Regions from separate parts of the Synechococcus sp. W55.1 genome, predicted to be linked through region 3. Evidence: predicted binding sites of a transcription regulator. Region 3 holds the regulator's gene; each other region holds the start of a gene.
What was found. Region 3 encodes NtcA, which controls nitrogen genes in cyanobacteria. Its sites were predicted from a motif close to GTANCNNNNGNTAC; they were not measured.
Positions count from the first base shown of each region.

Region 1: a site for NtcA is predicted at 1,757-1,770, ahead of NW816_RS04400 (cob(I)yrinic acid a,c-diamide adenosyltransferase). Genes of this name have one in related genera too.
Region 2: a site for NtcA is predicted at 1,655-1,668, ahead of NW816_RS05025 (ferredoxin--nitrite reductase). Genes of this name have one in related genera too.

Region 1 covers NZ_JANSHN010000006.1:37,458-41,758, forward strand. Annotated here, with positions in the region: gene NW816_RS04395 (phosphodiester glycosidase family protein) at 1-881, shown strand, start outside; gene NW816_RS04400 (cob(I)yrinic acid a,c-diamide adenosyltransferase) at 1,955-2,662, shown strand; gene dcd (dCTP deaminase) at 2,736-3,317, shown strand; gene queA (tRNA preQ1(34) S-adenosylmethionine ribosyltransferase-isomerase QueA) at 3,401-4,301, shown strand, end outside.
Region 2 covers NZ_JANSHN010000007.1:45,419-49,719, forward strand. Annotated here, with positions in the region: gene NW816_RS05025 (ferredoxin--nitrite reductase) at 50-1,597, opposite strand; gene NW816_RS05030 (CAP domain-containing protein) at 1,790-2,929, opposite strand; gene NW816_RS05035 (hypothetical protein) at 2,946-3,092, opposite strand; gene NW816_RS05040 (ureidoglycolate lyase) at 3,381-3,866, opposite strand; gene NW816_RS05045 (hypothetical protein) at 4,082-4,301, shown strand, end outside.
Region 3 covers NZ_JANSHN010000031.1:19,588-23,888, forward strand. Annotated here, with positions in the region: gene NW816_RS13065 (M61 family metallopeptidase) at 1-1,608, opposite strand, end outside; gene ntcA (global nitrogen regulator NtcA) at 1,882-2,556, shown strand; gene eno (phosphopyruvate hydratase) at 2,795-4,078, shown strand; gene NW816_RS13080 (prolyl oligopeptidase family serine peptidase) at 4,075-4,301, opposite strand, start outside.

The sequences.
Region 1 (4,301 bases), on a different contig from region 3:
CCCGTCAGCCGCTGGGGGCAATTCGTCGGGATGGCCGTTGGATCTCCAGCCCCATTTTGGGTCGTGGGGTCATCGCCTGGTCGGATGGGACGGCAGGGCAAGAAGGGGGATCCGTGCGCTTTGCCCGTTTGCGGATGCAAGCAGAGCTGCGCAATGCCATTGGGGATCAAATCCCAGTGGTGGGCATCAATACAGGCTATATCCTGCCCGGCATCTCCCAGTTCACCCCCGACTGGGGATCCACCTACACCACCCAAACGGACGACGAAATGCTCGTGATGGTGCGGGAGGATCGGGTGCAAGAGATTCTGATGGCTGGCCTGGCCGGCAGTTTAACGGTACAGATTCCCAGTGAGGGGTATGTATTGGCAGGGCGGGGGCTAGAAGGTGCCCTAGAAGCCCGCAAGCTGGTTCCTGGGGATCGCCTCAGCTTTTATCTGCGCTTGGATCCGCCTGAGCTGGAAGCCTATCCTCACCTCTTGGGCGCAGGGCCGCTCTTGCTCTTGGATGGACAGGTGGTTTTGGATGCCCGATTGGAGGGATTTCAGCCTCTCTTTCGCCGGCAGCGAGCCGCCCGCAGTGCCATCGGCCAACTGGACAGCGGACATTTGCTGCTGGTTACCGCCGGCAATGCCCAGGAAAACCAAGGGCTCACCCTGCTGGAGATGGCGCAGTTGATGCAGCAATTGGGCTGTCGCCATGCCTTGAACTTGGATGGGGGCAATGCTTCCACCTTGGTGCTGGGGGGAGAGGCCGTCAATTGGGAACACCGGCACCCAGAAGCCAGCCCAATCAACAGCGAGACGGATCCCAGTCCATCCCGGCGGCGTACACCCCGAGTTCACAATGGCCTAGGGTTTTTCCCAAGCCCAAGTCGGTGACAGAAAACTTTTGTGCCGGCGGGATGGAGTCTTTTCCCTTTGATCCAGGGATCGAGGGTGGGATCCCCGGACTTTCTGGCTGATTGGATGAGGGGTCAAGTATTCTCCAGGATTGGATCTACCTTCTCAACAAAAATCTCTCCTCGCCAGAGGAAGGACTCGGCTTTGATTGCGCAATGGGATCCCGGCAATCTCAGCACCCAAAGCCCCAGAGCTTTTTCAGGTCAATTTTAAGTGGGATCCAAACGAACGCCCAATGCTCATTTCTCATAACAGAAATAGAGATTAAATTAAGTAGAAAACATTGGCCTTGAGACCGGTAAGAAAAATGATCAAAGAGGCGATCTCTTGAAGAAGACGACCTCAGAGTATAAAAGGCACGCAATTCTTTACGCTTCTGCTAAATCAGATGCTGGTTTTCAAAAAAGTATTGTCAATAATCCATTTTTTGACGAAGATGATTGACGAATTTATATTTCTTCACTCTCGAGGTTAGAAATTAACTCCTTGGACTTTTGGTTACAATTCTCTCTACTACGAATGTTCGCTAATGTGTAGGCCTACCCGGCTCCCGACCAAATGTATAGTTATTTTAAAAATGACTATCTCTCCTGGTGGACAAGGCTTTTGGGATAGGTTGACCCTTGCTCCTCTCTCGTGGGTAGGCTGCTGGTACTGGCATTCCTGTTTGTGAGAGTCAACCTTATTTGGAAGAAATTGATCTTTTTCTCAAATTTTTATAGAGCACCTCTATACTCAAGTGAGATAGCCCCACACACAAGCTTCTGGGCTAGGCCTGAAATTTTATTGAGATCCCCTGTCAAAGCTTTTCAGGTATTGCCTCTTGTGCCAAAAGGCTAGGATGGGCAAGGATTGTATTTTCTATTACTCTATTGGGGATGATTTGTATGCCAGCTAGAAGCAGAACCGACTCATTGACGGATACGCACAGGTGGTGTTTCATGGAATCCATAGCCGACGCTCTCCACCACTTGTAGGCCTTGTAACCTAGGGCCGTGTTCTCTAGCCTGCTCGCGAGATAGAACGTGGTTTGCACTGCTTCTCCAAATCCTATGCCTTCCTCCAAGGATGCCGCTCCTGTAGCCCGCGCCAAACAGCCTGCGGCTCAAGCCAGCCCTGCTGCCGGCGAGCTTTTCCTTCAGCAGAATGGATCCCTCTCCGCCCAGTTGGTTCCCCAGGGATCCCTGCAGCTTTACACCCACCCCAGCCGGGGCATGTTTACGCCCGTCATGGCTCAGGCGATGCGCTTGGCAGGCCAGGGAACGCGGGTGCTGATCGTGCAATTTCTCAAGGGTGGGATCAATCAGGGGCCCGAAAATCGTCTCTCCCTGGGCAGATCCTTGGAGTGGGTTCGTTGTCGCCTGCACCGCTGCATCGATACACCTCACCTAGAGCCTGAGGAGCGGGTGGCATTGGATGAGCTGTGGCAATTCACCCAGGAGGCTGTCAGGAGTGGCCGCTATGACTTGGTGGTGTTGGATGAGCTGAGCTTGGCTGTGAAGTTGGGCCTGATCCCAGAAGCGGAAGTGCTGAGCTTAATCGACCAACGCCCCATCTCCATGGACATGGTGATCACCGGGCCGGAGATGCCAGATTCGTTTCTGGAGCGGGCCGACTTGATCACGCAGCTGCGCCTACGTGGCATCCCAGGCCCAGGGCTCCGCACTGCCGATGCGAATGTTGCCTGCTCTCTGGATCCCCCTCAATTCAACGGCACAAGTGCTATGCCTACGGCACCCTATGTTGCTCCGCACTGCTGACAGAAGCTGACAGAAACAGTACATATGGTAACTGTTGCTTTTCCCCCCACTCCCTAGGGAACCGGCTGCATCCATGTTAAAAAACGACCGCTGGATCTGTGAGCAAGCGCGGCGAGGGATGATCGAGCCGTTCTGCCCTGAGCTGGTGCGCGCTGTTGAATCTCGGCCCGTTTTGAGTTACGGGCTGTCTTCCTACGGCTACGACATCCGCCTGTCGCCGGTGGAGTTCAAGATCTTTCGCCATGTGCCCGGCACGGTGGTGGATCCCAAGCGGTTTAACCCCAAGAATCTGGAAGCGGTGGAGCTGCACCACGACGAGATGGGGGATTACTTTATCATCCCGGCCCATTCCTATGGGTTGGGGGTGTCCTTGGAACGGCTGCAAGTCCCGGATAACATTACCGTGATCTGCATTGGCAAATCTTCCTATGCCAGGGTGGGTCTGATTGCCAACCTGACGCCGGCTGAAGCGGGATGGCGGGGCTATCTCACTCTGGAGTTTTCCAACGCCTCCAGCGCCGACTGCCGTGTGTACGCTAACGAAGGGGTGGTCCAGCTTCTGTTTCTGGAAGGGGATCCCTGCCAAGTGACCTACGCCGACCGCGCCGGCAAGTATCAGGATCAGCCGCAGCAGGTGGTGGTGGCCAAGGTTTAGCTGCTTCCCTCAAAAGGGAGAGGGTTGGCGGGATCCGGTTGGCTATGCTGGATCCACGTAGAACCCCATCTTGATTCATCTCCATGCCTGACTCTTTTTCGCCTGCTGCCGCTCCCCCCGGTGAGGCTGAGCCTTTGGGCGATAGGGAGCCCAATCCGGATCTGCTCACAGCTTCCTACGACTACACCCTCCCTCCAGATCGGATTGCGCAAACGCCGGTGGAGCCCAGGGATCAGGCGCGGATGCTGGTGGTGTACCCGGATAGGCACGAGCATCGCCGCTTCTGCCATCTGCCTGACTACCTGCAGGAAGGGGATCTGCTGGTTCTCAACGATACCAAGGTGATCCCGGCCCGCTTGTTCGGGGCTAAGGAACCCTCTGGGGCGCGGGTCGAAGTGTTGCTGCTGGAGCCTTGCCTGGAAGGGATCCCTGCCGCCGCCCAACCTCTGCCGGATCAGGCGTGGAACTGGCGGGTTTTGGTCAGGCCGGGCAAACGGGTGAAGGTGGGGGATCGGATTGGTTTTTGGAGCAAGGAGGGATCCCCCTCTGGGCTGAGAGCCACTGTCCTGGATTTGGATCCGGAGACCGGTGGGCGAGTGGTGCAGTTTGAGTGGGAGGGGGCACAGCCTTTTGAGGAAATCCTAGAGCAGGTGGGCCGGATCCCGCTGCCTCCCTACATCAAGGCTTCCGGACAGGTTCGCCCTCAAGACTACCAAACCCTCTGGGCGAAACACCCCGGATCGGTGGCTGCTCCCACGGCAGGGCTGCATTTTACCCAGGAGCTGCTGGAGCGGCTGGCCCAAAAAGGGATCCAAACTGCCTACATCACCCTGAACATCGGCCTGGGTACCTTCCGACCGGTGGAGGCGGAGCAGGTGACCGAACATCGTCTCCACAGCGAGTGGCTCAAGGTGCCGGCAACAACGGTAGCAGCCATCCAAAAAGCCCAAGCCCGCGGGGGGCGGGTGATCGCGGTGGGAACAA
Region 2 (4,301 bases), on a different contig from region 3:
GATTTACAACGACGAAGAAAGAAAAACTTTCAGGACGGCAACAGAACCGCTAGCGGGTTACCAAAACAGAAGCCTGGGCGGCGGACGGATGCTGACGCGGCCTGGCCCCAAAGTGTTCAATGAGCAGCTCCACCAAGACCGGCTTGAGGTCTTCGCAAGGGATCCCTTTGCGCACGCATTCGCCCAGCTTGGCGTCTTTGCCCACTTCTCCCCCCATGTAGATGTCCACTGCCTCCACCGCCTTGCCGTCCTTGCGAGCAGTGGTGCCCATGAGGCCGATATCTGCCACCTGGGGTTGGCCGCAGGAGTTGGGGCAGCCCGTCCAGTGGATGCGCACCGTTTGGGGGATCTCCAGCTCCGCCTCCAGCTCTTCCATCAAGGCCACGGCCCGGTTTTTGGTCTCGATGAGGGCAAAGTTGCAGAACTGGTTGCCCGTACACGACACCAGCCCCCGCTGCAATGGCCCTGGGTTGGGAGAGAACTTTTTCAACAGCGGCTCTTTTAACAAGGAAGCCACTCGGGAGTCGGGCACATTGGGGATGAGCACGTTCTGCTCCACCGTCAGCCGCAGCTCTCCGGAGCCGTACACCTCCGCCAAGCGGGCCAGCTCCATCATCTCCAGGGCGTTGAGCCGCCCCACCGGCACATGCAGGCCGACAAAGTTGAGGCCCGGCTGCTTCTGGGCATGCACCCCCAGCAGATCCCGCTTGTGCCAGACCACCTCATCTTTTTCCGCTGCCCTGGGCAGAGGGTGGCCTATCTGGCGCTCGACACTGGCCCGGAACGTTTCCAGGCCCCACTCGTCAATGAGCCACATCAGCCGTGCCTTTTGTCGGTTGGCCCGCAGGCCGTGATCCCGGTAGACCAGCAGCACCGCCTCACACAGGGGAACTACATCCCGGGGATCCACCCAGACATCCAGGCCGATAGCCTCTGCACAGCGGCGAGCCGAGAAAAAGCCCCCCACCAGGACGTTGAAGCCCAGGCGGCCATTTTTGAAGGCAGGTACAAAGGCCAGGTCGTTGATCTCGGCATGCACCGAGTTGTCGCGACAACCGCAGATGGCGATGTTGAACTTGCGCGGCAGGTTGCTGAAGGAAGGGTTGCCCTCGCCGTTGTTGGTGATCATGTCCTGCACCTTGCGGGTGAGACCGCGCACATCGATCAGCTCATCCGGGTCAATACCAGCCAGAGGAGATCCCGTGATGTTGCGCACGTTGTCCATGCCCGACTGGATGCTGGTCAGGCCTACCTCTTTCAGGTAGCCCAGGATCTGGGGCATTTCCTCGATGGGGATGCCCCGCAGTTGCAGGTTCTGCCGGGTGGTGATGTCGGCTACGCCCTGTTCTCCATAGGGGTGGATGATTGCGCCCAACATCCGCATTTGGCCGCTGGTTAGGATCCCATTGGGCAGGCGCAGCCGCAGCATGAACTGACCTGGGGTGCGCTTGCGAAAGAAGATCCCCAGCCACTTGAGGCGGTGATCCCGGTCGTCTTCAGGAATGTTCTCCCAACCCATCCGGGCAAACGCCTCCAGCTCGGCCTTGACCGCCAGCCCATCCTTTTCGCTTTTGAGGCGTTCAAATTGGTTCGCCATGATCGCTGCCGTGGGGTGAACACTGGCTACCCTAGCGATGACGAACCGTTAACTTTGGTATTGGCAGTTACACTTTGTAACAGGTTATGCAGTTTTGTCATTCTCGAATTGCGCTTTATGCATAAAGTCAGGCTTCCAGGAGCAGCAGACCCCTCTTTCCCCTTTGGGAAAGGGGCTGGGGGTGAGGAAAAGCTAGTTGAGAGGGTTGAAAGAGTTGAAAGGCTCCATCTGCCAGAGCAGACGGGGCGGGATCCCCAGCCCTTCGGTGAGGGGTGCGGGCCGTTGGGAAGTTTGGGGATCGCAGTCGTAGAGAGCGGTGGTGTAGCGGTAGCTGCGGGGGGGGCCACCGTTGAGGCGAATGCCGCTAATTTCAAAGGTGTAGTTGCGATTGGGCTGGATCGAACCCACGGAGTAGGTCAAAGTTTCCAGGCCAAAGGCGGGATCCCCCACGCGGAGATCTCCAACAGGCACCGGCTCGCCGCTGAGGGCATCGGTGATGCGGACTTGGGCTTGGCTGAGATCAGCCTTGCCGCCACGGCTGGGCACCGAGAAAGACCAGCGGTAGGCAGACAGGGGCTGGCCGGAAAACCCTTCTAGGCGGTAGAGGTAGCCGTCTTTCTCCGGGAAGGCGATGAACTCTGGATCTGGCACCGACTCGTCAAAACCGAAGATCCAGTTGGCGTTGGCCTGGGTCACCCGTCCAGCCCGTGGGTCAAAGACAATGCCGTAGGCCCCCTGGGCGTACTGAGGATACAGGTTCCAGCGGCGATGCCCCACATCCACAAAGTTTTCTCGACCTGGCTCGGCAAAATAGATGTCCACCTGCCGCGCCAACACCCGGCCTGGATCGGGGCCGTTCAGCTCTAGGATGGGCCCAACCGCCAGGTTGCTGAAGCGGGATCCCGCCTCCCCAGCAGGGGTAAAGCAGCGCCAAGAAGGGGGCGGCTGGTGGCTGAGAGTACCATTGGCTACCTGCATCAAGGCCGCTTGCTGGGCGGCTTCTAGGAACTGAGGATTGAGCTTCACCGGCGGTAACTGGTGCAACAGCCGTAGAAAATTCAGCCGATCCATCATCTTTTGGGCTGCTGCAGGCGTAAGGCGACCGGGGTTGCAGGTAGCAACCTGGGGCTGTTCGGCGTAAATAGGCCCCGTGAAGCTGCGGGTCTGGCGATCCAACCGGCACAGGAAGCTGGCAATCGGCACTTCCCCTGCCCGCGGTGGCTCCATCGAGGTAGGGGATCCTCCACAGGCCGCCAGCAGACAAAGACAAAAGATCCCCGCGATCCTCAAAGCCCAAAGCTGAACCAACTTGGGCAACCGCTGCAAGGGCATGCAAAAACCAGCCGAATTATGAGCCGGTGGGGGTGGGGGTGATGCTGGGGGGGCTGACGGTGCTGCTGCTGCTCTCGCCACAAGCAGGCAACAAGCCCAGACAGGCAAACAGGGCTAAGGCCGCCAAAAGCTGGTGGGTCACTTTGGGTTGCAACGTAGCCATGACAACAAACCTCCCAAATGCTGCTGGGTTTGACCCTGTTCTATCACCTGGCCGAGTGGGCCACAGCGTCAAAACTCATGCCGACAAGGGTATAACTTAAGCCCAAGTCAAGGAACGCTCACCCAAGTCGGCTACATCCACTAGGACTGGGATCCAAGCCCACTTTCTCTCTCCACCCATAGTGGAGTACGGATCCCCACAACTCTTCTTGCGCTCAAGCGAAAGATTGCTGTGATCAATGATCAATGCTGCTTTTTGCCCGATTGATAAGGGATCCCCAAAAGCTTGTCAGGGGGTGATCTGGAACTCCAGGTTGTAGGTTTGGAGTAAGTTTATGGTTTCGTGATCGGTGATGTTGGTGTCGGCCAGCTCCAAGTTGTAGAAATCGATGAACTCTTCGTGGTCAAAATAGGGGCCGGCATGCCAGGTACCCATCTCCAGTTTGATAAAGCGATCCCCAGGCACCCGAAAGGCTTGAATCTGATCCACGTGCAGCTCATCGGCAGGCGGTGCAACACCAATAAACCACTCCTTGCCATTCAGGGACCCCAGGCACTGGGTGCAGCGGATGTGGTGGGTGATCTGAGTAAACTTGAGGCCGCGGCGAGGCAAGCGCATGATGTAAAAGCGGGGCTGCCCTTGATTCAAGAACAACTGAGCATCTTGACTGTCGAAGGGTTTGTGATCGGGAGTGGGGCAAATGACCTGTCCATAGGGGGCAAAGTTTTCCGGTTCAGCGAGATGGGCCTTCAGTTGGCGCAATTGGCTGGTCACCCTGCTCTTCTCCTTTGCGTTTGACGAGCTGTCTTGTGTCTCACTGTTGCCCTACAACGTGAGCACGAGGGCGTGAAGACGCAAACAGCCCAGCGAACCCCATTCTATCGAGACTTGGCCAGGCAGCTTCCCTTCTGGGAAGGGATCCCTGAGCAAGCCCAAGCTGCTCAAGGTCGCAAGTACAATGGGAAAACTTCCCAGCCTCAGCAGAGCGAATGGCGATGCAGCGGGACTTGCAAGAGCTGATCATCTCTCCAGCTCAAGTGCAAAACCTCTCTCAAGTGCCGGTGGCTTGGTTGTATCGGCCTCGGCCCGTTCGTCGTTTTAAAGACCGTCTGCGCCAGTTCTCCGCCTTCTGGGATCTCCTACGCTTGCTGGTGACGCTGGACTTGTTCTTGCGTTTCTTGACCTTCTGGACAGGGGGATCCCTACTTA
Region 3 (4,301 bases):
TTCCGCCAAGTTGGCAGCGCTCACCCTGAACCCATCCAGGGCCACCAGCTCATCGCCGGCCCAGATGCCCGCTTTTTGCGCCGGGGATCCCATCTCTACTGCGCTGATGCGATTGCCCTCGCCGTTGAAATTGAGGCCCAGGTATGGGATGGGGTTGGGGCGGCTGAAGTGGGCTTTAAGGGTGAGGCCAAAGGGGTGTAGGTAAGTGTTGTAGTCTAGCTCTTCCGTGCCTTCCACATAGGCTGCGAAAAACCGGCCAAGATCGGCACCGGCTGCCCGCTCAAACGCCTCCCGCAAGTCTTGGTCGCTGTAGCCCTTCCCTGACCGACCAAAGCGCTGCCACAGATCCTGCAAAGCTGTATCCAGGGATCCCTGACCGCCGGAAAGGTGACGGATGTGCAGATCCAGCAGCCAACAGACCAAAGCCCCCTTTAAGTAATAAGAAACCTGGCTGTTGAGGGTGTTTTCGTGGGGGCGGTAGAGTTTGATCCAGGTGTCGAAGCTGGATTCCCGCAGCGATTGCACGGCCCGGCCCGGAGTACGCTGCAAGCGACCAATCTGTTCGGAAAGAACTTTTAAAAAATCGCCGGCACTGAGGATCCCTGCCCTCAACAAGATGACATTTTCGTAGTAGCTGGTCGCTCCCTCACAAAACCACAGGCATTCCAGATAGTTTTCTTGGTTGTAGTCGATCTTTTCCAATGCCAGCGGACGCAGACGCTTGACATTCCAGGCATGAAACAACTCGTGGGCCAGCAAAGACAAAAAGCGCCGATAGGACTCCGGCTGATGCAGCTCCAGCCCAGAGTAAAGAAGGGTGGTGCTGTACTTGTGCTCAAGGCCACCAAATCCTCCCGGCGACAAATGCACAATGAACCAGTAGCGGTCGTAGGGTAGCCCACCGAAAAACGCGGCTGTGGTTTTGACAATCGCCTTAGCATCAGCGACAGCCCGCTCCACATCCAGAGTGCCCGCCCCCCAAACCACAAAGTAATGCGGGATCCCTTCCACCTCAAACGATTGCATCCGATGCAGGCCCACCTCCACCGGGCTATCCACCAGCTCGTCGTAGTCTTCCGCCACAAAAGACTGGCCGGAAGTGGGATCCTCAGAAGGAGAGGTCAAGGGCCGCAAACTGGTGGCGATGTGCCAATCCGGCTTGGGGGGGATCACCGTCAAAGTGTAGGGTTCCCGCTCGCGACCGGGCACGTAGAGGAAGAGCGCTGCCCCGTTGAAATAGGCGTGGGTCAAATCCAGATGGTTCGTGCGCACCGTCAGCTCATAGGCATAGACCCGATAGCACACCTTCACAGCAGAAGAACCCGGCGGATCGATTTGCCAGGTATTCTTATCCACCTTCCGCCAGGCCAAAGGGATCCCTTGCTCAGTTGCCGCCTGAAACTCCTGCACATGACGGGCATACTCCCGCACCAAGTAGGATCCCGGCGTCCACACCGGCAGTCGCAGCCGCAAAGGCACCTCTGGATCCACCTCTTGGATCTGCAGTTCCACCTCCAGCAGGTGATTGGCCGGATCCGGCATCCGCACTGTGAAATGCTGGCGGCTCAGTTGAGAAGGTGCAGAAACGATAACCTCTGGGATCCCCATAGAACCCACCCTACCCTCTACTGCCAAGGGCTGGCGCAGCCCCCAGCGGCAATGGCTCCTATCCTAACCTCTGCCTTTGGCTGGAGAGCAGCAACGAGACTTAAAAATGTAGCGCGTGCTACAAAGATACCTAGGCAGAACCTTCTACTTTAGGGTAAATCTTGGTATCCTCGTAGATTCTGAAGTCAATGGGTTGCAACCTAGCCTAATGCTTCTAGATTGATCTTAGTAGGTTGATCTTAGGTATAAACTGACCTTAAAAGGTTGATGAGTATGGCGGTGGCCGTAGCGGAAAAATCTCTGATCACAGCCTTCAAGCAATTGGGAGGCCCTCACCATCCTCCGGTTATCGAAACGTTCGAGCGCGGGAAGACCATTTTTTTTCCAGGGGATCCGGCGGAGCGGGTTTACTTTTTGGTAAAGGGAGCCGTTAAGCTCTCGCGGGTCTACGAAATGGGAGAGGAAATCACCGTTGCCCTCCTGCGCGAAAACAGCATCTTCGGCGTGCTCTCCTTTATCACGGGACAGCGCTCCGACCGCTTTTATCACTCGGTGGCTTTTACACCTACCGAGTTACTCTCTCTACCGATCGAGCAGGTGGAGAAATCCCTACAGGAGAACGCCGAACTGGCCATGTTGCTGGTTAAAAGCCTGTCGTCTCGTATCTTGCAAACGGAGATGATGATCGAGACGCTGGCTCATCGCGACATGGGATCCCGTTTGGTCAGCTTTTTGTTGATTCTCTGTCGCGATTTCGGGGTGCCTGGCCCAGATGGGGTCACCATCGATCTCAAGCTGTCTCACCAGGCCATTGCCGAGGCCATTGGCTCAACCCGCGTCACCATCACCCGCCTGTTGGGAGAGCTGCGCAAGAAGAAGTACATCTCCATTCACAAGAAGAAGATCACCGTACACGACCCGATGCGGCTGAGCCATCGCTTTGCCTAGAAGGAAGAGGAGAACACTTCCTGAGCAGCACCTTGCCCAGGCAAACCCCGCTCGACGGCTGGTTGAAGCTCTGGCCGGCCTATGTTCAATCTACTGCTGCAGCCTTGAAGAATCTCTGTGCCCGAAGGACAGACTTAAAGTTTTCTGGAAGCTGACCGGATCGCGGGCAAAAACCTACTAGTCTATGGGGGGATCTGGCTTTGGCCAGAGCTATCTAGCCAATTGCTGAGGTGTAACTGTGGAAACAGCCATCGAGTGGATTACCGCCCATGAGATCCTCGACTCGCGAGGGCGTCCCACCCTAGAAGCCCTGGTGGGTCTAGCCAATGGGGCAACGGGCTTGGCGCAGGTTCCCAGCGGTGCTTCGACCGGCACCTTCGAGGCCCACGAGCTGCGGGACGGGGATCCCAAACGCTACGGCGGTAAGGGTGTGCTGAGGGCGGTGGAAAACATCCTTGGCCCCATCCAGTCGGAGCTGCAGGGAGAAGATGCCCTCAACCAAGCCCGTATTGACCAGTTGCTGATCGACCTGGACGGCACCCCCAACAAGTCCCGCCTGGGGGCCAACGCTATTTTGGCAGTTTCTCTGGCGACAGCCAAAGCGGCTGCGGAAGCAGTGGGCTTGCCTCTTTACAAATATCTGGGGGGGCCCTTTGCCAACCTGCTGCCGGTGCCGCTGATGAACGTGCTCAACGGCGGCGCCCACGCCGACAACAACGTCGATATTCAAGAATTTATGCTTGTGCCCATTGGAGCGGCCAGCTTTCGCGAGGCGCTGCGCTACGGGGCTGAGGTGTTTGCGGTACTAAAACAAGTGCTGCAGCAGAAGGGGCTGTCCACCGGTGTGGGGGATGAAGGGGGGTTTGCTCCTGATCTCGACTCCAATGCGGCGGCTTTGGATCTGCTGATGACGGCTATTGAACAGGCAGGCTACAAACCGGGAGCAGATATCGCCTTGGCCTTGGATGTGGCTGCCAACGAGCTGCTGCAGGATGGGCAATATCACTTTGAGGGCCAAGCCCGCAGCGCGGCTGAGATGGTGGCTTACTACGAGCAACTGCTGGCCAGCTATCCCATCCTCTCCATTGAAGATGGGCTGGCGGAGGAAGACTGGGCCGGCTGGCAAGCCATGACCGCTCAACTGGGATCCCGAGTGCAACTGGTGGGGGATGACCTGTTTGTAACCAACCTAACCCGCCTGCAGAAGGGCATCGACAGCGCCGCCGCCAACGCCATTTTGATCAAGCTCAACCAGATCGGCACCCTGACGGAGACCGTCTCGGCCATTCAACTGGCTGGCCAGGCGGGTTTTCGCTCTGTAATCAGCCACCGCTCCGGCGAAACCGAGGATACCACCATCGCCGATCTGGCGGTGGCCACCCGTGCCGGGCAGATCAAAACCGGATCCCTTTGTCGCAGCGAGCGCATTGCCAAGTACAACCAACTGCTGCGCATCGAAGACGAGCTAGGGGAAGCGGCAGTGTATGCCGGTCGGGTGGGCCTGGGCCCCAAAGCTCGCTAACTTTTCGTCTCGTTCCTCCCTAACACCTGCACCAAAAAGGCCCAGCGGTCGGCAGCTTCCTCGATCAGCTTGGTAGTGGGCTTGCCGGCCCCGTGCCCTGCCTTGGTTTCGATGCGGATGAGCACCGGCTGGGATCCCCCTTGGGCAGCCTGGAGGGCAGCGGCAAACTTAAAGCTGTGGGCGGGCACCACCCGGTCGTCGTGATCTGCGGTGGTGATCAGGG